4 regions of the Shinella sp. genome follow, and region 1 is predicted to be linked to each of the others. Evidence: riboswitches for the same ligand, from Rfam matches in the RefSeq annotation. Region 1 holds a riboswitch; each other region holds the start of a gene.
The links. Region 1 has a riboswitch for cobalamin ahead of ACT6VE_RS20515 (acyl-CoA thioesterase). Riboswitches for the same ligand answer to the same signal wherever they lie in the genome.
Positions count from the first base shown of each region.

Region 2: linked by a shared signal. The riboswitch ahead of ACT6VE_RS32155 (acyl-CoA thioesterase) and the one ahead of ACT6VE_RS20515 (acyl-CoA thioesterase) in region 1 are both predicted to bind cobalamin.
Region 3: linked by a shared signal. The riboswitch ahead of ACT6VE_RS12010 (aromatic ring-hydroxylating oxygenase subunit alpha) and the one ahead of ACT6VE_RS20515 (acyl-CoA thioesterase) in region 1 are both predicted to bind cobalamin.
Region 4: linked by a shared signal. The riboswitch ahead of ACT6VE_RS03490 (CbtB domain-containing protein) and the one ahead of ACT6VE_RS20515 (acyl-CoA thioesterase) in region 1 are both predicted to bind cobalamin.

Region 1 is NZ_JBQVPI010000011.1:185,664-191,060, reverse strand. It holds gene ACT6VE_RS20525 (DEAD/DEAH box helicase) at 1-1,037, opposite strand, end outside; gene ACT6VE_RS20520 (LysR family transcriptional regulator) at 1,375-2,262, opposite strand; gene ACT6VE_RS20515 (acyl-CoA thioesterase) at 2,265-3,080, opposite strand; cobalamin riboswitch at 3,222-3,435, opposite strand; gene ACT6VE_RS20510 (DUF1852 domain-containing protein) at 3,677-4,666, shown strand; gene ACT6VE_RS20505 (methionine synthase) at 4,694-5,397, shown strand, end outside.
Region 2 is NZ_JBQVPI010000043.1:20,165-25,561, forward strand. It holds gene ACT6VE_RS32145 (MFS transporter) at 153-1,415, shown strand; gene ACT6VE_RS32150 (LysR family transcriptional regulator) at 1,462-2,349, opposite strand; gene ACT6VE_RS32155 (acyl-CoA thioesterase) at 2,352-3,188, opposite strand; cobalamin riboswitch at 3,288-3,497, opposite strand; gene ACT6VE_RS32160 (DUF1852 domain-containing protein) at 3,878-4,861, shown strand; gene ACT6VE_RS32165 (methionine synthase) at 4,889-5,397, shown strand, end outside.
Region 3 is NZ_JBQVPI010000005.1:238,700-244,096, reverse strand. It holds gene ACT6VE_RS12015 (2Fe-2S iron-sulfur cluster-binding protein) at 1-606, opposite strand, end outside; gene ACT6VE_RS12010 (aromatic ring-hydroxylating oxygenase subunit alpha) at 608-1,852, opposite strand; cobalamin riboswitch at 1,968-2,216, opposite strand; gene ACT6VE_RS12005 (DUF6656 family protein) at 2,516-3,121, shown strand; gene ACT6VE_RS12000 (diguanylate cyclase domain-containing protein) at 3,170-4,228, opposite strand; gene ACT6VE_RS11995 (L-threonylcarbamoyladenylate synthase) at 4,390-5,364, shown strand; gene ACT6VE_RS11990 (FAD-binding oxidoreductase) at 5,377-5,397, shown strand, end outside.
Region 4 is NZ_JBQVPI010000001.1:747,264-752,660, reverse strand. It holds gene cobN (cobaltochelatase subunit CobN) at 1-40, opposite strand, end outside; gene cobW (cobalamin biosynthesis protein CobW) at 263-1,312, opposite strand; gene cobU (bifunctional adenosylcobinamide kinase/adenosylcobinamide-phosphate guanylyltransferase) at 1,317-1,841, opposite strand; gene ACT6VE_RS03495 (CbtA family protein) at 1,843-2,634, opposite strand; gene ACT6VE_RS03490 (CbtB domain-containing protein) at 2,647-2,823, opposite strand; cobalamin riboswitch at 2,871-3,235, opposite strand; gene ACT6VE_RS03485 (peptidoglycan-binding domain-containing protein) at 3,315-5,397, opposite strand, start outside.

The sequences.
Region 1 (5,397 bases):
TAGTTGACAGGCCGAAACAGGTGTTGCTCACGGGCCCGCCGCAGCGGGTAAACGAAAATGAATTTACCATCCACTCGCCTTTTGTCGTTCCGGTAGGGCGTCGCTGTGAACTGCAGGATCAAGCGCTTCTGCCGGACGAAATGGGTCTTGAAAGCTTTCCACGTCGTCGCGCCTATGTGATGTGCCTCGTCGACGAAGAGATGCGTGACATGCGTTGCGATACGATCCTTAAGCTCAACGGTTAGTCGCGAGACCGACTGCATGGTGGCAACAACAACCTGCGCGCGGCCGAAAATGGCGTCGACTTCCTCCAGAGAAGTAGGTGCCTTCTTTAGGGTAGCCACAACTGGATAAAGAGCCGTTCCTTTTATTAGGTCGAACTGCTTCAGCACTCCGAAGTTGATGAACTTTTCGCTGATCTGCGTGCGTAGCTGGTCGGACGGGACGATAACAAGAAGCTTATCGACATCGCTAGACACGAAGACGCTGAGCATGGTTTCCGTCTTGCCAGTCCCTGTAGGCATCACGAGCGTTGAAGGGGCATCGGACACAACCCAATGCGCCTTGATCGCATGAACGGCACCGATCTGAGGCGGCCGAAACCCCGTGATGACGCGCCGATCGCCTTCGTATTGCTCCTCTCGCAAGGAAAGAGCATCGTTCCAAGTCGCTCTGATTGATTTGTGCCGCTCCGAGAAATCTTGGAGGGATATCTTGGCCGGCTCTAGAGGTGCTGGCCTCTGCCAGCGCACCGATGGGCGGGACAGTACTGCTCGGATCGATGAGATTGGCACCACCTCGTCAATACGAACAATCTGATCGTAATTCGAAGGCGGCTTTATTCCCCTTCGTAAAAGGGCGATACTCGGTTCATCGGCTAAATCGCTAAAATAGCCTTTTGTGTTGGCATCCAAAGCGACATCAAGATCTGTCCGAGGTGCAGCAAGTTGCCGAATGAGGTTCCCTGCGACACGGCCACGCAGCAAATATCGCTCAGGCAAAGATATGGAAACCCGCTGTGTAAACAAATCAGCCAAGTAAGACCCCACCAGTTTGAGTTGTTTATACTGCGATTCGCTCGCCTTGTTTGGAGAGTTTCGGAGTATCCACCGCCAAATCCACTTGTGGCGCTTACGATACAAATCAATTGACACTGGGGATTGGTTTGGTTTGGCGCGCCAGGACGACGACTAAAATCAACTATCGGAAGCAGAGGCATGATTGGGATTAAATTCAGGATGTTAGCGCATCTCTGCCGTAGAACGGCGGTTCGATTCCGTTCAAGACCATTAAATGGCACTCTCTATTTTCGCTCTCTCTCTCGCGCTGTCTACGGAGCCGTTAGACCCATTCGTCATGCCTCGTCATGCCTCGTCACGCCAACGCTTGGCGCGACGTCGCGAGAAACCCGGCGATAAAATCGACAGTGTCGTCGCCATCTCTCAGACCAAGGTGGATGCTTTTCTGGATCCCAGCTGTTCCGATCCTGACGGGACGAAGGCCGAGCGCAGCCGCCTCCCGGTGCACCAGCCAGTCGGGAATGGCGCTGACTCCGCGGGATGCCGCAACGAGCTGAAGCATCATCTCTGTCGTCTCGACATTGCGGTGGTGGCGCGGCCGGCTGTTGGCGGGGACAAGGAACTGGGTAAACACATCCAGTCGTTCCGGCGGTACGGGATAGGTGAACAGCGTCTCATTCAGCAGATCCGCAGGTTCCGCGTGGCCTTTCAGGGCCAGCGGATGATCGGCGGGCACGGCAAGCACGAGCTCGTAGTCGAATACCGCGAGATAATGAATGCCGGGCATCTCGATCGGATCCGGCGTGATCAGAATATCGATTTCGTATCCTGTCAGCGCCGCCACACCGCCGGCGGCAAACGACGTCGTCAGTTCGAGGCTTACCTGCGGCCACTCCATGAGGTAGGGCTTGGTGACACCCATCAGCCACTGGTGGCAAGGATGGCATTCCATGCCGATCTTGAGCGAGCCACGCTGGCCTTGGCGATAATCCGACAGGACATCCTCGGCTCGTTCGATCTGCGGCAGAACGCGCTGAGCGAGGATCACGATGTATCGTCCGGCCTCGGTGAGACGGAGGTTTCGTCCATCCTTCTCCCACATCGCCACGCCATAGCGTTCCTCCAGCTTCCGGATAGTGTGGCTGAGAGCGGATTGGGAGACGTTCAGGCGCTCTGCCGCCGCCGTCAGGCTACCGAGGCGGTCGACTTCGCGCAGGATCGATAAATGTTGTCTGTCCAGCATGGTTAGGCCCGCCCTTGGTGATCAGCGACATCGCCGCTCTCGCACGCGGGAACCGGCCGATGATCGGCGTCGACCGCGACCATGGTGAAGTGCCCGGCGGCTGTGAGTTGCCTCTCGCCGGTCAGTAGGTTCTCGGACCAGAGTTTCGTCTCGATCGACGTCGAACTCCGGCCCACGCGCTCGACGCGTGCCTCGGTCTCGACGATTTCACCTATCTCGATTGCCCTCGCGAAATCGATACGCTCGGATGACGCCAGGACCACCAGCTTACTGGAATAGCGGGACGCTGCGACGAATGCGGCCTTGGTCATGTAGGAGATTGCTTCGCCCCCGAACATCCGGCCGGCACTGTTTGCCTGATCCGGAAAAACAATCTCGACCATGGTGACGGTATCGCTGGTGCCCGGCGCGGCTTCCGCCTCCGGAAGCAGTGCGGGCAGCGAGTAATTGGCGCCGTCCTGTCCCTCCGGTCTGGCGACCATATGGAATAGACCGCGTGTACAGGTATGCCGCTCACGACCGACGATGGCCTCAGCCACCATCTCGACCTCGACCGTCAGGGAACGGCGCCCGGCTTTGACCGGTCTGGAGGTGAGTTCGACAATGTGCCCGATGCGCGCGGGCTGCCGGAAGTCGATCCGCTCGCAGGACGCCGTCACGAAAGGCACCCGCCCGAACCGGGTCGCCGCGATAAAGGCGACGCGATCCATCAGAGCCAACCCGGCTCCCCCAAACAGGGTGCCGTGATGATTGGTATCTCCGGGGAAAACGATATCGATGAGATTGGTTGTCGAGCCATGCCGGGCAGGCTTGCCCATCGTCGCAGTCTCAATCCTCGGCCCAGTCCTCGTCTCAGTCATCGGCTCTACCATCAGGTTGCGGCAGGGCAGTGGCATGACGCAGAGACGATGGCACGGGAACACCGATCGCGAAAGCGGCACTCCGGGACACCCCGCCCGTGGACGTTATCTATCGTGGCAGGTCTCCTGGCTTACGGGTCTTCGCTCTGGTCCGTCTTCCCGAGGCAGGCCTCAGTGACTTGGATGGACTTTCGCTCGCCGCTTACAGTTGCGGGGGCAGCTTCGGCTTCGGGCTGTGATCAAGCCCCTCACCGAATTCCCTCTTAGCTCCGGAGCATTTGCGCGCCGCAGAACCACGATGACGAACCAATGTCGCATGTTGCTGAAGTGGTCAAGCCGCCTGCGAACCGGTCTGCGACCACTCATGAGCACGGCTCATCGTTCAATGAGATAAAACCAATATTTCTCGACCCAGGCCTCGGGCATAAAGCACGCACCGCGCCTGATTATCGACAATATGAAGGAAGCGGGCTGAGAAAGTCGGGCGGAGAATTGTCTCGGCTGGAAGACGACGAACCAGGGTTTGGTTCTATATCGAGAACTGAGGAAGACGGATGGCAACGAACGAAGATCTCGCATTTTCTATCAAAAGCATTCGCTTCGATGAGGATTATCGTCCCTCCGACAACACGCGTGCCACGACGAATTTCGCAAACCTGGCGAGAGGCGACAACCGGGCGGAGAATCTTCGCAACGCGCTTAGGATGATCGATAATCGCTTCAACGCCCTGGCGCATTGGGATAATCCCAAGGGCGATCGCTATGCGGTCGAGCTCGAGATCATTTCGGTTGAGATGACGATCGGTGCTGGTGTAAAAAATGACGCCTTTCCACTCATCGAAATCCTGAAGACGAATATCGTCGACAGACAGACTGGCGAACGCATCGAGGGCATCGTCGGCAATAATTTTTCCTCCTATGTCCGAGATTACGACTTCAGCGTCGTATTGCCGGCTTACAACAAGGATCGCCCCGCATTCGCCACGCCGGATGATTTCGGCGACCTGCATGGAAAGCTGTTCAAATCCTTCCTGAGTTCAGATGCTTACAAAAAGCGCTTTCTCAAATCCCCGGTCATCTGCCTGAGTGCCTCCAGCAGCAAGACATACCGTCGGACTGGAAACCAGCATCCGGTATTGGGCGTCGAATACCAGCAGGATGAACAGTCTGCGACGGACTACTACTTTAAAAAAATGGGGCTGCAGGTTCGCTTCTTCATGCCGCCGAATAGCGTCGCGCCTTTTGCCCTCTATTTTCTCGGCGATCTGCTCGACGATTACACCAATCTCGAGCTGATCAGCACCATCAGCACGATGGAGACGTTTCAGAAGATTTATCGGCCCGAGATTTACAACGCCAACTCCTCGGCAGGGGCCTGCTATCAGCCAAATCTGAAGCACCAGGATTATTCGCTGACGCGTATTGTCTACGATCGTGAAGAGCGCAGCCGGCTCGCCGTGGTGCAGGGGAAATTCGCCGAGGAGCACTTCATCAAGCCGTACAAGACGGTTCTTGAGCAATGGTCTGCCAATCACGCCTTTTGACGAACCAAAAACATAAGGTAGCCCAACATGAAAAAACTGTTGCCCACGTCAACCGCCGGTAGCTTGCCCAAACCCTCGTGGCTTGCAGAACCTGAAAAGCTCTGGTCGCCCTGGAAGCTGCAAGGCGAGGAGTTGCTCACGGGCAAGCAGGATGCGCTGCGGCTTGCGCTGGACGATCAGCAGCAGGCGGGCATTGATATCGTCAGTGATGGTGAGCAGACCCGCCAGCATTTCGTCACAACCTTTATCGAGAACCTCGACGGGGTCGACTTTGAAAAGCGTGAAACGGTCAGGATCCGCGATCGCTACGATGCGAGCGTGCCGACGGTCGTGGGTGCCGTGTCTCGCCAGAAGCCGGTATTCGTCGAAGATGCCAAATTCCTACGTCAACAGACCAAGCAGCCGATCAAATGGGCTCTGCCGGGTCCGATGACCATGATCGATACGCTTTTCGACGGCCACTATAAAAGCCGGGAAAAGCTGGCCTGGGAGTTCGCCAAAATCCTCAATCAGGAGGCCCGGGAACTGGAGGCCGCCGGCGTCGACATAATTCAGTTCGACGAGCCCGCCTTCAACGTCTTCTTCGACGAGGTGAATGATTGGGGCGTCGCGACCTTGGAAAAGGCAATCGAAGGCCTCAACTGCCAAACCGCGGTCCATATTTGCTACGGATACGGCATCAAGGCCAACACGGATTGGAAGAAGACCCTGGGGTCCGAGTGGCGGCAATA
Region 2 (5,397 bases), on a different contig from region 1:
GAATGGCAAGTTCTGCCAGTTGGACTTACCCAGTCTATCGGGTGAGCCAGACAACAAGTGCCACGGCGCTAAAGGTCCAGATTGCGAGCCCTATCGACACTGCAAAGCCAATCGCATTCAATGTACAAAACCGGGTTGAAGACGGATTCGACATGGCAGATTTGGAGAAGTGGATGAGCGCGCCTAGTGGAATCGAAGTCGGCGGCGTCGATTCAAACTACGCCTGGTTACGGCTGGCGCTCACGCTCATTCTTGGCACTGTTGCGTGCGTCGGTAATTGGTCGATCGTGGTGGTGCTGCCGACCCTCCAGCTCGAATTCGACACGCTGCGCGGCGGCGCCTCGCTGCCTTATACCTGCACCATGCTAGGCTTCGCCTTCGGTGGGGTGGCGATGGGACGCCTCGCGGATCGGGTCGGCATTGTCGCACCGGTGCTGATTGGCGCTTTTCTGCTCTGCATCGGCTATATCGCCGCCGCCTTCACAAGCAACATTTGGCAGTTCGCCGCGATTTCCGCCGTGATCGGCCTCGGCTCCGCTGCTGGATTCTCGCCGTTGATTTCCGATCTGTCCCACTGGTTCCGCAAGCGGCGCGCACTTGCCGTCACTTTCGCCGCCTCGGGTAGCTATCTCTCCGGCGCGGTATGGCCGCTGATCATCGAGCATTTTGTAACGGCGCAGGGCTGGCGGGCCACCCATATCGGTATCGGCCTGTTCGTCCCTTTGGTGATGGTGCCGATCGGACTTCTGCTGAAGCGGCGCCTGCAGACTGCGGCTTATGCCGAGGCTGAGGCGGCGACCGAAGCGGCGCGGGGGGAACTCGGCCTCAAGCCCAATGTGCTGCAAGGCATTCTCGTCGTCGCGGGGTTTGCGTGCTGCATGGCGATGTCGATGCCGCAGGTCCACATCGTGGCCTATTGCGGCGATCTCGGGTACGGCGTCGCCGTAGGCACGCAGATTGTGTCGCTGATGCTCGGCCTTGGCGTCGTCAGCCGTCTCGCTTCCGGCGTGGTCGCGGACCGGATCGGGGCCGGCCCGATGCTGATCCTCGGCTCCTCCATGCAGGCGGCAGCACTGCTGCTTTATCTGTTCTTCAACAGCCAAGCCTCGCTCTATGTGATCTCCGGCTTGTTCGGGCTGTTCCAGGGCGGCATAGTGCCGATGTATGCTGTGATCATCCGCCAGTTCCTGCCGCCACGTGAAGCCGGCATCCGCATCAGCCTGGTGCTGATGGCGACGGTGCTCGGCATGGCATGCGGGGGCCTTGCTGCCGGCTACATCTTCGACGCGACCGGGTCTTACCGCCTGGCGTTCCTGCATGGTTTCCTGTGGAACGTCGTGAACCTTGTTCTGGTGAGCTGGCTGATCCTCTGGCCGAAGTTACGTCAGCGCAGGCAGGTTGCGATCGCGCGATGAACGCTTGCAAGGTTCAGACGTTCCAGATGGCCTTACACCTGAAACGTCACGCCGATGTCTGGCGTGACGTCGCGAGAAACCCGGCGATGAAATCGACAGTGTCGTCGCCATCTCTTAATCCGAGATGAATACTTTTCTGGATACCGCTCTGACCAATCCGGACGGGACAGACACCAAGCGCCGCTGCTTCTCGGCGCACTAGCCAGCTGGGAATGGCACTGACCCCGCGCCCTGCCGCCACGAGTTGAAGCATCATTTCCGTCGTCTCGACATTACGGTGATGTCGCGGCCGGCAATTGGCGGGCACCAGAAATTGCGTGAACACGTCCAGTCGCTCCGGCGGTACCGGATAGGTGAACAGTGTCTCATTCATCAGATCCGTAGGATAGGCATGGCGTTTCAGCGTCAGGAGATGATCGGCCGGAACGGCAAGCACCAGCTCATAGTCGAACACTGGAACATAATGAATGCTGGGCGTCTCGATCGGATCCGGCGTGATCAGGATATCGATCTCGTACCCCGTCAGCGCCGCCACACCGCCGAAAGCAAATGATGTCTTCAGTTCCAGGCCCACATCCGGCCATTCCGTGAGATAGGGCTTTGTGACCCGTATAAGCCACTGGTGGCATGGGTGGCATTCCATGCCAATCTTGAGCGAGCCTCGCTGGCCGTGGCGATAATCCGACAGGACATCCTCGGCCCTTTCAATCTGGGGCAGAACGCGCTGCGCCAGTGTCACGATGTAGCGGCCAGCCTCGGTGAGACGAAGGTTACGGCCGTCCTTTTCCCACATCGCCACGCCGCAGCGCTCTTCCAACTTGCGGATCGTATGGCTAAGAGCCGACTGGGAGACGTTCAGCCGCTCAGCCGCAGCCGTTAGGCTGCCCAAACGGTCGACTTCACGCAAGATCGATAGATGTTGCCTGTCCAGCACGGTTATGCCCGCCCCGGATTAAAGGTAAGCGATTCCGCTGTGGCGCTATCGCGAACAGGAACCGGCCGATGGTCTTTATCGACCGCCACCATGGTGAAACATCCTGTGGCCGTAACATGCCTCTCGCCGGTCAGGAGGTTTTCGGACCAAAGTTTCGTCTCGATGGACATGGAGCTGCGTCCCACGCGCTCAACGCGCGCCTCCGCCTCGACAATTTCACCGATCTTAATTGCTCGCGCGAAGTCGATGCGCTCTGACGAGGCGAGCACGACCAGCGTGCCGGAGTAGCGCGACGCTGCAACGAATGTGGCTTTGGTCATGTAGGCGATCGCCTCGCCCCCGAATATCCGGCCGACGCTGTTTGCCTGATCCGGAAAGACGATGTCGGCCATGGCAAGGGTGTCCGTAGTGTCCAGGGTTTCCGCCGGTGCGAGCTCGGCCAAAGCATAGCTCGCGGCGTGGCTGCCCTCCGGTATCGCGACCATATGGAAGATGCCGCGCGTACAGGTGTGTCGCTGACGGCCGACTATGGTCTCCGCCGCCATCTCGACCTCGACCGTCAGGAAACGGCGCCCTGACTTGACCGGTCTGGCCGTGAATTCAACGATGTGCCCGGTGCGCGCGGGTTGCCTGAAATCGATCCGCTCGCAAGAGGTGGTCACGAAGGGCGCCCGCCCGAACCTGGTTGCCGCGATGAAGGCTACGCGATCCGTGAGAGCAAGTCCGGCTCCGCCGAACAGAGTGCCGTGATGGTTGGTATCTCCGGGAAAGACGATATCGATGAGACTGGTTGTCGAGCCATGCTCGGCAGGCTTTTCTATGGTCGCGATCTCTGTCATCTGCACTGCCATCAGGTTGCGGCCGGGCAGCGGCATGACGCAGAGACGACGGCACGGGAGTGCTCATCGCGAAAGCGGCACTCCGGGACACCCCGCCCGTGGACGTTATCTATCGCGGCAGGTCTCCTGGCTTGCGGGTCATTGCTTTCGTCCGTCTTCCCGAGGTATGCCTCAGTGACATGGATGGACGTTCGCTCGCCGCTTACAGTTGCGGGGGCAGCCTCGGCTTCGGGCTTTGATCAAAGCCCTCACCGAATTCCCTCTTAGCTCCGGACTTTCATCCGCAGAACCACGATGACGAACCAATGTCTCATGTCGCCAGAGCGGTCAAGGCGTCTATCACGGAGGCATGGCGGATGTGGAAGGTGCCCCCGCGCCTATGTCCCGTCGGTTTTGCGTGCTGAACGGGCATTCGAGTACCTCGATGTCTGAAGGCGGCTCGTGAGATACCGTCATCTCCGCATTTTTTGTCTCTGGCTTCGACCTCAAATCATGAGCACGGCTCATGCTTCCGTGAGATAATACCATTTTTTCTCGATCGATCCCTCAGGCATAAACCGCACACCACTAGTATGTCTGGGCGGTGTGAACGCTGCCGACTGGGAATATGGAAAGTAATGTCCGGTGTGCCCTGAATTTTACGTCACTAGTCTCAGGTTTTATATCGGGAAGCAGGGCGCGCCGTCGTGATGAATAGTTATTTCGATTTTAATATTAAGGCAGTTCAATTGTGCGAAGAATATCGCCCCTCAGAAAATACGCGCATTACGACCAACTTTGCTAATTTGGCTAGAGGGGAGAGCCGCCGAGAGAACCTGCGCAATGCGTTGACGATGATTGACAACCGTTTCAACGCCCTGGCGCATTGGGATAACCCCAAAGGTGATCGTTACTCTGTTGAGCTCGAAATCATTTCCGTCGAGATGAACATTGGCGCCGGAGGCTATAGTAATGCCTTTCCGCTCATTGAAATATTGAAAACAACTGTCGTTGATCGCAAAACGAACGAACGTATTGACGGCGTCGTGGGCAATAATTTTTCCTCTTATGTGCGCGACTACGACTTCAGCGTGTTGTTGCCAGAGCATAACAAAAATCGACCCGGGTTCAGCACGCCGGATAATTTTGGCGATCTGCATGGAAACTTGTTCAAGTGCTTCCTGAATTCAAATGCTTACAAAGAGCATTTCAACAAGCCGCCAGTCATATGCCTAAGCGCATCAAGCAGCAAAATCTATCATCGGACGGACAATCAGCATCCCGTATTGGGCGTCGAATACAAACAGAATGAACTATCCTCGACCGACGAATATTTCGGGAAAATGGGATTGCAAGTTCGCTTTTTCATGCCGGCGAATAGCGTTGCGCCTTTGGCGTTTTATTTTCTCGGCGATCTGCTCGATGACTACACCAATCTTGAGCTTATCAGCACCATCAGCACGATGGAGACTTTTCAGAAGATCTATCGACCCGAGATTTACAACGCCAATTCCGCGGCGGGGGCCTGCTATCAGCCGAATCTGAAGCACCAGGATTACTCGTTGACCCGGATTGTCTACGATCGAGAAGAACGGAGTCGGCTGGCGATTGAGCAGGGGAAGTTCGCCGAGGAGCACTTCATCAAACCGTACGGGGCCATTCTTGAGCAAAGATCTGCCAATCACATCCTCTGACGAGCTAGAAACATAAGGTCGCCTATCATGAAAACACTGTTGCCCACGTCAACCGCCGGCAGCCTGCCCAAACCCTCGTGGCTTGCAGAGCCTGAGAAACTTTGGTCGCCTTGGAAGCTGCAAGACGAGGAACTGATTGAGGGCAAACAGGACGCCTTGCGTTTGTCGTTGGATGATCAGCGACAGGCAGGCATCGATATCGTCAGCGATGGCGAGCAAACGCGCCAACATTTCGTTACGACGTTTATCGAACACCTCGACGGGGTTGATTTTGAGAAACGTGAGACCGTCATAATTCGCAATCGCTATGATGCGAGTGTCCCCACGGTCGCGGGCGCCGTGTCTCGCCAGAAGCCGGTTTTCGTCGAAGACGCCAAATTTCTACGTCAGCAGACGAAGCAGCCCATCAAATGGGCTCTGCCGGGTCCCATGACGATGATCGATACGCTCTTTGATAGCCACTATAAGAGCCGTGAAAAGCTGGCCTGGGAATTTGCCAAGATCCTTAATGAGGAGGCGCGGGAGCTGGAGGCTGC
Region 3 (5,397 bases), on a different contig from region 1:
ACCATGCCAGCCGTCGCGCGGATTGTGGCCTTCGACGACGAAGCCCAGCGCCAGGTTCGGCATGTGGGCCGCCAGACATTCGAGTTCCGCCTTGAACAGCAGGTCGTCCGGCCTGCGCGCACAGGTGACGAAGGCGACGTCCGACTGCGGTGCGCAATCCGACATCCAGCGCGTCATCGACATCATCGGCGTGACGCCGGAGCCGGCCGAGATGAAGAGGTACTTTTCGGCGGGATAGCGCACGAAGGAAAAGTCGCCGAGCGGTCCAAAGGCCTTCAGCCTCATGCCCGGCTTCAGATGGTCGAACATCCAGCGCGTGCCGATCGAGTTCTTCTGCGCCTTCACCGTCACGGCGACGGAGAAGGGGCGCGAGGGCGTCGAGGACAGCGTGTAGGTGCGCATCACCGGCTCGTCTTCGGAGACCGGCAGTTCCAGCGTGACGAACTGGCCCGGCAGATAGCGGAACCAGTTGTCGCGATCCGAGCGGAAGGTGAAGGTCATCACATCCGTCGTCTCGACGGTCGCGGCTACACATTCCAAGAGGTTGTGGCGATCGTGCCAGGGATTGAGTTCGTCGAAATGGCGGAATTGGCTGGCGATCGTCATCTCACGCCACCCGTGACAGCGGCTGCTTGGCGCCGTCGAGCCGTTCGATCATGAAATTGGCGTACCATTCAACGAACTGCATGACGCCACCTTCATCTTCCGGCGAATAAGGTCCGGGCTGGTAGGCCGGCGAGCGGATGCCGAAGGCGTTTTCCTCGACGATCCGGCGGTCCTGGTCGTTGGTTTCGGTCCAGACATGGGTGAGTTCGTCGAGACGGTAATCGATACCTTCCACGGCATCCTTGTTGACCAGCCATTTGGTGGTGACCTGCGTCAGTTCCGGGCCGAGCGGCAGCACGCGGAAGGTGATGGCGTGGTCGGCGAGCACGTGGTTCCATGTCGTCGGGTAGTGGAAGAGCAGCAGCGTGCCGATATGGCTTTCCTGCACGTCGCTGGAGAGCGGGCGTGCGACGGCGCGCGCACCCGACAGGGTGTAGCTCTCGGCGTCCTGGATCAGCGGCATGCGGGCGGCGCGGAACTGGCCGCTCAGTGACATGCGGAACTCGCTCGGCAGGCCGGCGGTCTCGCACTTCGCCCAATGCTCAGCGATGACCGGGTCGTCCTTGGCGCCCTGCACGCCGGTGGCGCTCGGCGCTTCCGGATAGGTGCGGCAGAGTTCCGGATGGTTGGCGGCACAGTGGTAGCACTCGCGGTTGTTTTCCCAGACGAGCTTCCAGTTGCCTTTCTCGATGATCGTGCTTTCGAAGGCGACCTTCGTCTCACCGAGACGGTGACGGGCGAGATAGGGCTCGACCATGGCACGGAACGGCGCAAAATCCGGGGCCTCATCGGCAAGGCAGATGAAGATGTAACCGCCGACGGTCTCGCAATGCATGCGCTTCAGGCTGTGCTGCGTCCTGTCGAAATCCTCCGCCATGTGGCGGGCGAAGAGCAGCGAACCGTCCAGTTCGTAGGTCCACTGGTGGTAGGGACAGACGAGCTTGGCCGACGAACCCTTGTTCTGCGTGCAGACGCGCGAGCCGCGGTGGCGGCAGGAATTGTGCAGCGCGCGCACCGTGCCCGAGCGATCGCGGGTGATGACGACGGGATAATCGCCGACCTGCACGGTGAAATAGTTGCCGGCCTTGGGGATCTCGCAGTCATGGCCGATGAACAGCCAGTCGCGATACCAGATCGTCTCCAGGTCGAGCTTGTAGTGGTCTTGGTCGATATAGAAGGCCTGCTCGAGGCTGTAGCCGTCGCGCCGGTTCTTGAGCTTGCGGAGCACGTCGCTGCGAATGTCCATGCCGGATCCTCAGAATATCCAGGTTTTGCTTTTGGATGAGGCGCACGGAAGGAGACGGCATCCACGCGGCAAGCCGCACGGAATGCACGCTTCCCGGCCGCCCGCCGCAGCCAGTCACGATCGTTTCTGCAAGGCTGGTTTCCGGGCTGAGGAGTGTTCTTGTCGGGTCATGACCGTGTCCAAAAAGTCGAAAACTTTTCGGGGTCATGCTTTCCGAACCGGTGCAGCGCCTTCCCAGACCTCCCGTCCAGTGGCTACTGCTGCACCTTGCTCCAACACCGTTGCGGGGGCAGCGCCGGATTTAAACCGGCTTCCCAATTCTCCACCCTCGCTTGAGAGTGGCACCTTGAGTTTCCTTATCTAACCGCAAGAATCATCACATAACATGTCGAAAAACGACACGGTCTCCTGATTTGACGACAGCTCTTTCCAGATGGCTTGGGGTGTGACCGGTTGACTTTTTCCAGTCATACCAAAGCGATATGCCCAATTTTTCGGCGCATTGCCCCGACAGGGGCTGCGCTGTGATCAAGCATCACGCGCTTGTCATATTGCGACTAAAATACTGTCAGGACAGGAATTGGGAGTGCAACAGAAAGGATTGCTTAACGACGTTTTCCTAAACTCGTCAGCGATCAGGGCGCGAGGATGGAGTGCCGCCACGTGCAGCAGACGAAATTTCGATATTACGACGCCGTTGCCTACAAGCGTGCGAACCCGCCGAAAGCAGCCGTACACACCCAGTTCCTCCGGACCGGCCGCATCGACCGCGACATCAGCTGGAGCCCGAGCGAGAAGCGCTACCTCTCCTATCAGGAAGTGGCCGAGCGCACCGGCCGCAAGCTGGAGCGGGCGGGCAGCGTCACCCATGACCGTATCAACGGCTTTCACGAGACGATCCAGTTTCCCAAGCTGATCTTCCACCGCACGCTGGCCGAGACGCCGCATCTCGGCTACTGCCACATCACGGTGGCCAATTCCCGCTTTGCGGAATTCCCGAACGTGCAATGGGCCTTTTACATGACCAATTTCCGTGCCGAGATCGGCGACGGGGAACAGTTCTTCGCCGGCATTTCGAAGAAGCCTGGCCGCATGTATTTCGCCATCGCGATCACCCCGACGGAAGAGGAAGGCCGCCTCACCATCGACCGCAAGGTGCGCGGCAACGGCGTGATCTTCCGCACAGACGACCCGAAGCTTGCCATGAAGAACGTGCTGATGCTCGGTGCCCGCAACGAGGCGCTACGCAAGATCATCCGCGCACTTTAGAGCATTTCGCGGCATGCAAAGCCGCTGCGCACCTTTGCTGGAATTGCTCTAGGACGCCCGGTACAGCATCCATTCCTTGCCGGCCGGCACTTCGTCACCGCGACCGTAGACGACGACGAGATCGCCCCCGGCGCCCTTCGCCTTCAGAAGCGCCCGGTCGCAGGCCGATGCGAGGTCGAGCGCGCTGTCGGCGCGGTCCGACATGCACACACCGGCTGACAAGGTCAGATGGCCGAGATTGCGGCCGGTGCGGGGGTCGCGGAGCGCCACCGTCTGGAACGCTGCGCGCAACAGATCGACGAGCCGTGTCACCTCGCCCTCGTCCGACGTCTGGAACAGGAAGCCGAAGCGCAGGCCGTCGAAGCGCACGGCGAGATCGTTGGCCGGGAACGCCTGGCGGATAAGGCCGCCGTAGAAGGTGACGAGATGGTCCGAAAGGGCCTCGATCTGGGCCGGCGAGAAACGGCGGTCGGCATCGACCTCGGCGACGACGACGCCGCAGAGCATCGGCAGGTCCGGATTGGCATAGACTCGGGCGAGCGCCTTGTTGAAGGCGCGGCGGTTGCCGAGTTTCGTCGGCGGGTCGATGAATTTCATCGCCTCGAAATCCGCCATCTCCTTCTGGATGCCCTCCATGACGGCCGATTGCGCGGCAACCTTTGCCGCCATTTCCGCCGTGTGGCTGACGCGCTGTTCCGTCGCGCGCTGCAGGGCCTCGAGCGAGCCGCCGAGTATGTCCACCCCGCCCGCTTTTTGAATGACCTGCGAGGCCTCGCCGATCAGCCGGCCGTAGTCGGAAAGCGACGTCCGCTCCTGGCTGAGCAGGTCCATGAAATTGCTCATCTCGCCGCTGATCGCACCGGCCGAGCGTTGCAGCACGCCCGCCTCGTGCTGGTGGGGCAGGTACTTCCGGCCGAGTTCATCGAGCATGGCCTGGGTCTTGTACTTGCCGAGCGCCACGAAATCGCGCACCAGATCCGGATTGGCGCCGGCATAGGCCTCATAGACCAGTTCGTAGTTGCGCGGCAGGCCATCGATGCCCATCTGCTTCATGGCCGTTGCGACGCGCAGGGCGATGTCGGTCGTCGAGGATTTCTTGTGAGTCATCTGGTGCGGGGACCTGCGTGCGGGACTGTTCACCTCACCCATAGCAGGCCGCTCTTTCGACCCCTCTAACCCGATCATTCGAATTTTAAGCAATCCGTCTGTGCCCTTGGCATTTGCCGCCAAAGCCCTGTAAAGGAGGCCGGAAACGACGGAAGGGCGACATGGCTTACATCGTGGATACGCGGACGGAACCGGAGGTGGCGCTGGCGCGGGCCTCGGAGGTGCTGAGCCGCGGCGTGCCGGTCGCGATCCCTACGGAAACGGTCTACGGCCTTGCAGCCGATGCCACCAATCCGCTGGCGATCACCCGCATCTATGAGATGAAGGGCCGGCCGCGCTTCAATCCGTTGATCTGCCACATGGCCGATCTCGCCATGGCGGAGCAGCATGCCGTCTTCGATCCGCTGTCGCGCCAGATTGCAGAGGCCTTCTGGCCCGGCCCGCTGACCCTCATTCTGCCGATCCGGCCGGAGAGCGCCATCCACCCGCTGGCGCGCGCGGGGCTGGACACGGTCGGCATCCGCGTGCCGACGGGTTTTTCCAGCCGGCTGCTTGCCGCCTTCGGCCGGCCGCTGGCGGCCCCCAGCGCCAATACCTCCGGCCGTATCAGCCCGACGACCGCCCGGCATGTCGCCGAGGATTTTGGCGCGCGGCTGGAGCTGGTGCTCGATGCCGGGCCGGCTGTGGTTGGGCTTGAATCCACCATCCTCAAGGTCGAGGGCGAAACGATCCGGCTGCTGCGCCCCGGCGGGCTGGATGCGGCCGAGGTTGAGCGCGTCACCGGCCGCCCGGTGCTGCGCAACGACACGGCGGGCGCCACGATCGAGGCGCCGGGCATGCTCGCCTCGCATTATGCGCCCGACGCGCCCGTGCGGCTCGATGCGCGTGACGTGCGGCCGGGCGAGGTGCTGATCCGCTTCGGCGGCAGGACGCTTCCCGGCGAGGCCGATGCGGCGCTCGTGCTGGACTTGAGCCCCAGCGGTGATCTGGCGGAAGCCGCCGCCAATCTGTTCGGCTATATGAAACAGGCGGATGCGACGGGCGCAGGCTCGATTGCGTTTTCGCCGATCCCTTCGGATGGCCTCGGCGAGGCGATCAACGACCGTTTGCAGCGCGCGGCCGCCCCGCGCGGCTAAAAGGAAGACGTGATGGCCCAGGCAACGCTTTCT
Region 4 (5,397 bases), on a different contig from region 1:
CGTCGGCGATGGTGCCTTTCTGGGCTAGCAGGAGATGCATGCGGCGCCTCCTGTTTGCTGGCGTACCGCGGCGACAAGGGAATACCCCCCTCTGTCACTTCGTGACATCTCCCCCACAAGGGGGGAGATCAGATGGCGCGAAGCCTTACCCATTCCTGACGATGCTGATCGAGCACAGGCCTCGCCCTTCGCCGATCTCCCTCCTTGTGGGGGAGATGGCCGGCAGGCCAGAGGGGGGTATCGACGCATGCTCATGCCGAAATCACACCGCCGCAGCGATGGCGGCGCGCACGGCTTGCTCGTCCATGTCGTGCAGGCCGATGACGACGAGGCGCGTGCCGCGGGTTTCGCTCGGGCTCCAGGCGCGCTCGAAATAGGTATCGATGCGGCTGCCGACGGCCTGGATGAGCAGGCGTAGCGGCTTGCCGGGCACGTCGGCAAAACCCTTGACGCGTAGCACGTCGTGTTCGCCGATCACGCCCTTGAGGCGCTCGGTGAAGGCGGCCGGATCGGCGATGGCGCCGAGTTCCACGACGAAACTATCGAATTCGTCGTGGTCGTGCTCCTCGCCGTTCTCATGTTCCAGTTCGTGGTGCGACTTGCGGTTGGCGATATCGTCTTCCGTGCCGACGCCGAGGCCGAGCAGCACGGCGGCGGCGACTTCACCGTTCTTCGCCTCGATCATCGTGGGTTTGCGGGCGATACGGGAGGTGACCTCGTCACGCACGGCCTGAAGGCCGGCGGCATCGATCAGGTCCGTCTTGTTGAGGATGATCAGGTCGGCGGCGGTCAACTGGTCTTCGAACAGCTCTTCCAGCGGGCTTTCGTGGTCGAGGTTGTCGTCCTCGACACGCAGCGCATCGACCTTGTCATGGTCATCGGCAAAGCGGCCGGCGGCGACGGCAGCGCTGTCGACCACTGTGATGACGCCATCGACCGTCACCTGCGTCTTGATTTCCGGCCAGTTGAAGGCGGCGATGAGCGGCTGCGGCAAAGCGAGGCCAGACGTCTCGATGACGATATGGTCCGGGCGGTTTTCGCGCTCCAGCAGCTTCGTCATGGTCGGGATGAAATCATCGGCGACGGTGCAGCAGATGCAGCCATTGGTGAGTTCGATGATGTCGTCCTCGGTGCAGGCTTCCGCGCCGCAGCCCTTCAGCACGTCGCCATCGACGCCGAGATCGCCGAACTCGTTGATGATCAGCGCGATGCGTTTTCCGCCGGCATTCTGCAGCAGGTTGCGGATCAGCGTCGTCTTGCCGGCACCAAGGAAGCCGGTGATGACGGTGGCGGGGATTTTCTGTTGCAGCATAGGCTCAACCCTTCATTTTCAGCGGCAGTCCGGCCGCAACGAAATAAACATTTGGCACGAGGGCGGCGACCAGCTGGTGCAGCCGCCCGGCATGGTCGCGGAAGTCACGCGCCATGCGGTTTTCCGGTACGATGCCGAGACCGACCTCATTCGACACGAAGACCAGTTGACCCGGCGCCGCCGCGATGGCCTCGATGAGGCCGGCAAATTCGGCGGCGATGTCGCGTTCCTCCAGCATCAGGTTGGTGACCCAAAGCGTCAGGCAATCGATGAGCACCGCCCGATCCTCACGCGCCACATCTTTTATGCGCGCGGCGAGTGCAAGCGGCTCTTCGTGGGTTTCCCACCCCTTTCCGCGATCTTCCCGGTGTCTGGCGATGCGCTCCCGCATCTCATCATCCCAGGCGCGGCCGGTGGCGATATAGTGACGCGAAAGGCCGGTCTCGGCGACCAGCCTTTCGGCAAAAGCGGATTTTCCGGAACGCGCACCGCCCAGAACCAGGACGGCCCCGGGCGATTTTTGCGTCATATCAGGCAGCCTTGGCGACTTTCTCGTTGGCAAAGCCCAACGCGAGACCGAGCACGATCCAGAAGAACAGCGTCGTGGCGAGTGCCGCAACCGCGAACTCGGCACCGAGAACAGCCGGAACGTTGCTGGAAATGTCGCTCGGCTGCGGCGCGCCGTAGACCTGCGGCGCCGCGATAAGCACGATACCGGCGATCTTGGCGACGATGCCCTGCTTCAGGAACAGGAGATAGAGCCCCCCGGCCGAGAGCAGGACGGTCGCAATCCACCAGGTCTGGCGCTGACCGAGATCCGCGGCCGGGAAACCCGGAAGTTCCGGCGGCAGGCCAATGGCGGGCAGCATATGCACCGCAAGCCAGCCGGCGGCACCCCAAAGCGCACCATTCGCAACGGTGATCGGGTGTCCTGAAACCAGGCTGAAGCCCGCCAGCAGAAGCGCAAAACCGGTGCCGGTGACGAGGTTGGCCAAAAGTGTGCCGGAGAAACGGCTCATGCCGAACATGATGCCGCCTTCCTCGTGCTCCTCGCCCTCATGGGCATAGGCGACGGAAACCGGCGACAGGTACGACGCGACGTCCAGAATGGCAGCGCCGAGCGAGGAATGCTCCTGCGTCGTGGCGGCACCACCCGTGGTGGGTGTCGTGCCGTCGGTTGCCGGTGCGGTTTCTTCGGCGCCGCCTTCGAATTCTTCTGCGTGAAGAATGAGCGGCACGACTCGCGCCTCCTGGGCGGCTGTCATCAGCACGCCAGAGAACAGCCCGGCCACCAGGGCGGCCAGGAGATAACGAACGATCATGTCAAAAACTCCTTAGTGGCAGGGAAAGCCGTAGGAGTGACGGGTGTCGTGCGCCGTATCGTGCAGCACGGCCGAATTGGCCAGGCCGGCGCTGAAAACGAGGAAGGCACCGAGCAGCAATGCGAAAACGCCCGCGACAAGGCGGTCGTTTGCGGAAAGGGTAACAGTAGACGTAGCGGAAACAGCCATGACAACCTCCGTGCAGGCGTTGGGGAAGCCCCTCCCCAGGTCGGGCGATATGCCCTCATCGGCTGGCAGGTCTCCTGGCTCGTGGCGTCCGGCGTTTTCACGCCTGCGGATCGCTCTCACCTTCCCGGGTATCAGCATCACGAAAGGTGGACGATTCGTAGAAAAAGAGGCGTCCGAGCCTTTGCTTATCGCAATGCCACCCAGTGGCTTTTCCGGTTGGTTTTCTCGGTGTGGCGCGAAGCACGATTGCCTCATTCCACACAAATCCCTCCCACCGGATGAACGTTCCTCGCCACTCTACAGTCGCGGGGTCGGCCGTGATTGCAGCGCCCTAATTGGGTCCACCGCGTCACATTCCCATTTACTCCCCGATCCGTTTCCGGATCCGGGAACCATCCAATACTGCGGATGATTATGCTTCCCGTCCCGTGAAGTCAATCGACCGGCAGCGGCATCACCTGTGCTGAAACCGCCGTCCGGTCGTCGCAAACTCAATAGCCGGGGATGATCACCATGCCACCGCCATTGTTGTAATAGCCGTCGTCGCCATTATAGCGCTCATAGTAGCCATCGACCGGGCCTTCCAGCACGTCATAGTCCTGCTGATACTGACGCTGCTGATATTGGCGCTGCTGGCGCTGGCGATTCTGACGAGCCTGAGCATATTGCGCGGCCTGCCGGAGTTCACGAAACTGCGCACGCGACAGGTAGCCGTCAGCGCGATAGCCGGACGTGCCCTGCCATGACGCGATCGCCGAGCGGGTACGCGGACCGAACACGCCGTCCGCGCCATAGGTATTGAAGCCCAGAACGCTCAACCAGCGCTGCGCCTGCACACGGGTCGAGCGCTCCATATAGGCTTCGCGCGAATCGATGACCGGCTCCTCGACAATCTTGCGCTCGGTTTCCGTGGTCGCCGTCTCCTGCTTCGGCTTGGTTTCCTGTGTTTCCTGGCGCGCGGCATCGGCAAGCGTCGAAAGCCGTTCGCGGGCATCCGCGAGGAACCGGCCATTCGGATATGCCCTGAGATAGTCGCGGAAAGCATCTGCCGAACCGTCGAGCACGGCTTTCCGGAAGGTTTCCTCCTCGCGCTTCGCCGCATCGGCCTGTTCCACGGCGAGGCCCCGGTCCTTCGTCTCGGCACCCTGCGCTTCATTTTTGCGGGCCGCAGCTACGGCGTCTTCAGCCTCAACCTGCTTCTTTGCGGCCGCAGCCTCTTCGGCGCGTTTTTCCGCCTCGTCGGCAAGGCGGGCTGCTTCGGTGGCCTTCGCCTCGGCATCCGCCGCAGCCTTGGCGGCTTCGGCCTTCAGTTTCTCCACTTCGGCCGCCTTCTCTTCCGCAAGCTTGCGGGCAGCAGCGGCCTCTTCTTCGATCCGCGCCTTTTCGGCAGCAGCCACCTTCTCAACCTCGACACGCTTGGCATCGGCCTCGCGACGGGCGGCGGCCTCCTCTTCGGCACGCGCCTTTTCCGCAGCGGCAGCCTCTTCGGCTTTCGCACGCGCAGCCTCAGCCTTCAGCCGGGCAGCCTCTTCCGTCTTGGCCTTGTCAGCCGCAGCCTCCGCCTCTGCCTTCAGACGCTCGGCCTCGGCAGACTTTTCATCGGCGAGTTTGCGGGCGGCGGCTTCCCTCTCATCCGCTTCGGCCTTCAGGCGGGCAGCCTCTTCGGCGCGTGCCTTCTCAGCAGCGGCAGCCTCCACCCGTGCCTTCTCCTCCGCAGCCGCCTTTTCCTCGGCGAGCTGGCGGGCAACGGCTTCTTCTTCCGCCTTCTTCGCCTCAGCTTCCGCCTGCAAGCGCGCTGCTTCCGCCTCGGCCTTGGCCTTTTCCGCCTCGGCGACCTTGCGCGCTTCCTCTTCGGCCTGCTTCGCTTCGGCCTCGGCCTTCAGGCGTGCCGCTTCCGCATCAGCCTTTGCTTTCTCCGCTTCGGCGACCTTACGCGCTTCCTCTTCGGCCTGTTTCGCTTCAGCCTCGGCCTTCAGGCGTGCCGCTTCCGCATCGGCTTTCGCCTTCTCCGCTTCGGCAACCTTGCGGGCTTCCTCTTCGGCCTGCTTCGCCTCGGCCTCCGCCTTCAGGCGTGCTGCTTCCGCATCGGCTTTCGCCTTTTCCGCTTCGGCGACCTTCCGGGCTTCCTCTTCGGCCTGCTTCGCCTCGGCCTCGGCCTTCAGGCGTGCCGCTTCCGCATCGACCTTGGCCTTTTCCGCTTCCGCAGCTTTCTGGGCATCCTCTTCAGCCTTTTTGGCGTCGGCGGCTGCACGTTCGGCTTCCTCGGCCTTCGCCTTTTCGGCAGCCGCAGCCTCGTCCGCCTTCGCCTTGGCACCGGCCTGCTCGGAGCTCCCGGTTACCGGCTTGGCCTTGGTGCTGGCCTGCAATTCGGCAATGCGCAGGCGCGCCATCGAGGCGAAGGTGCCGTTCGGATATGTCTTCAGGTAGCCTTCGTACTGCGTGACGTCGCTGCCGCCGGAAACCTTCTGCCAGAGGGCGAATTCCTCCTCCCAGCGTTTTCCCGCACTCGTCGCTTCCTTGCCCGTCGTCTGGGCAAAGGCGACCACCGGCAGGCCGCAAAGCGACAGCCCGACG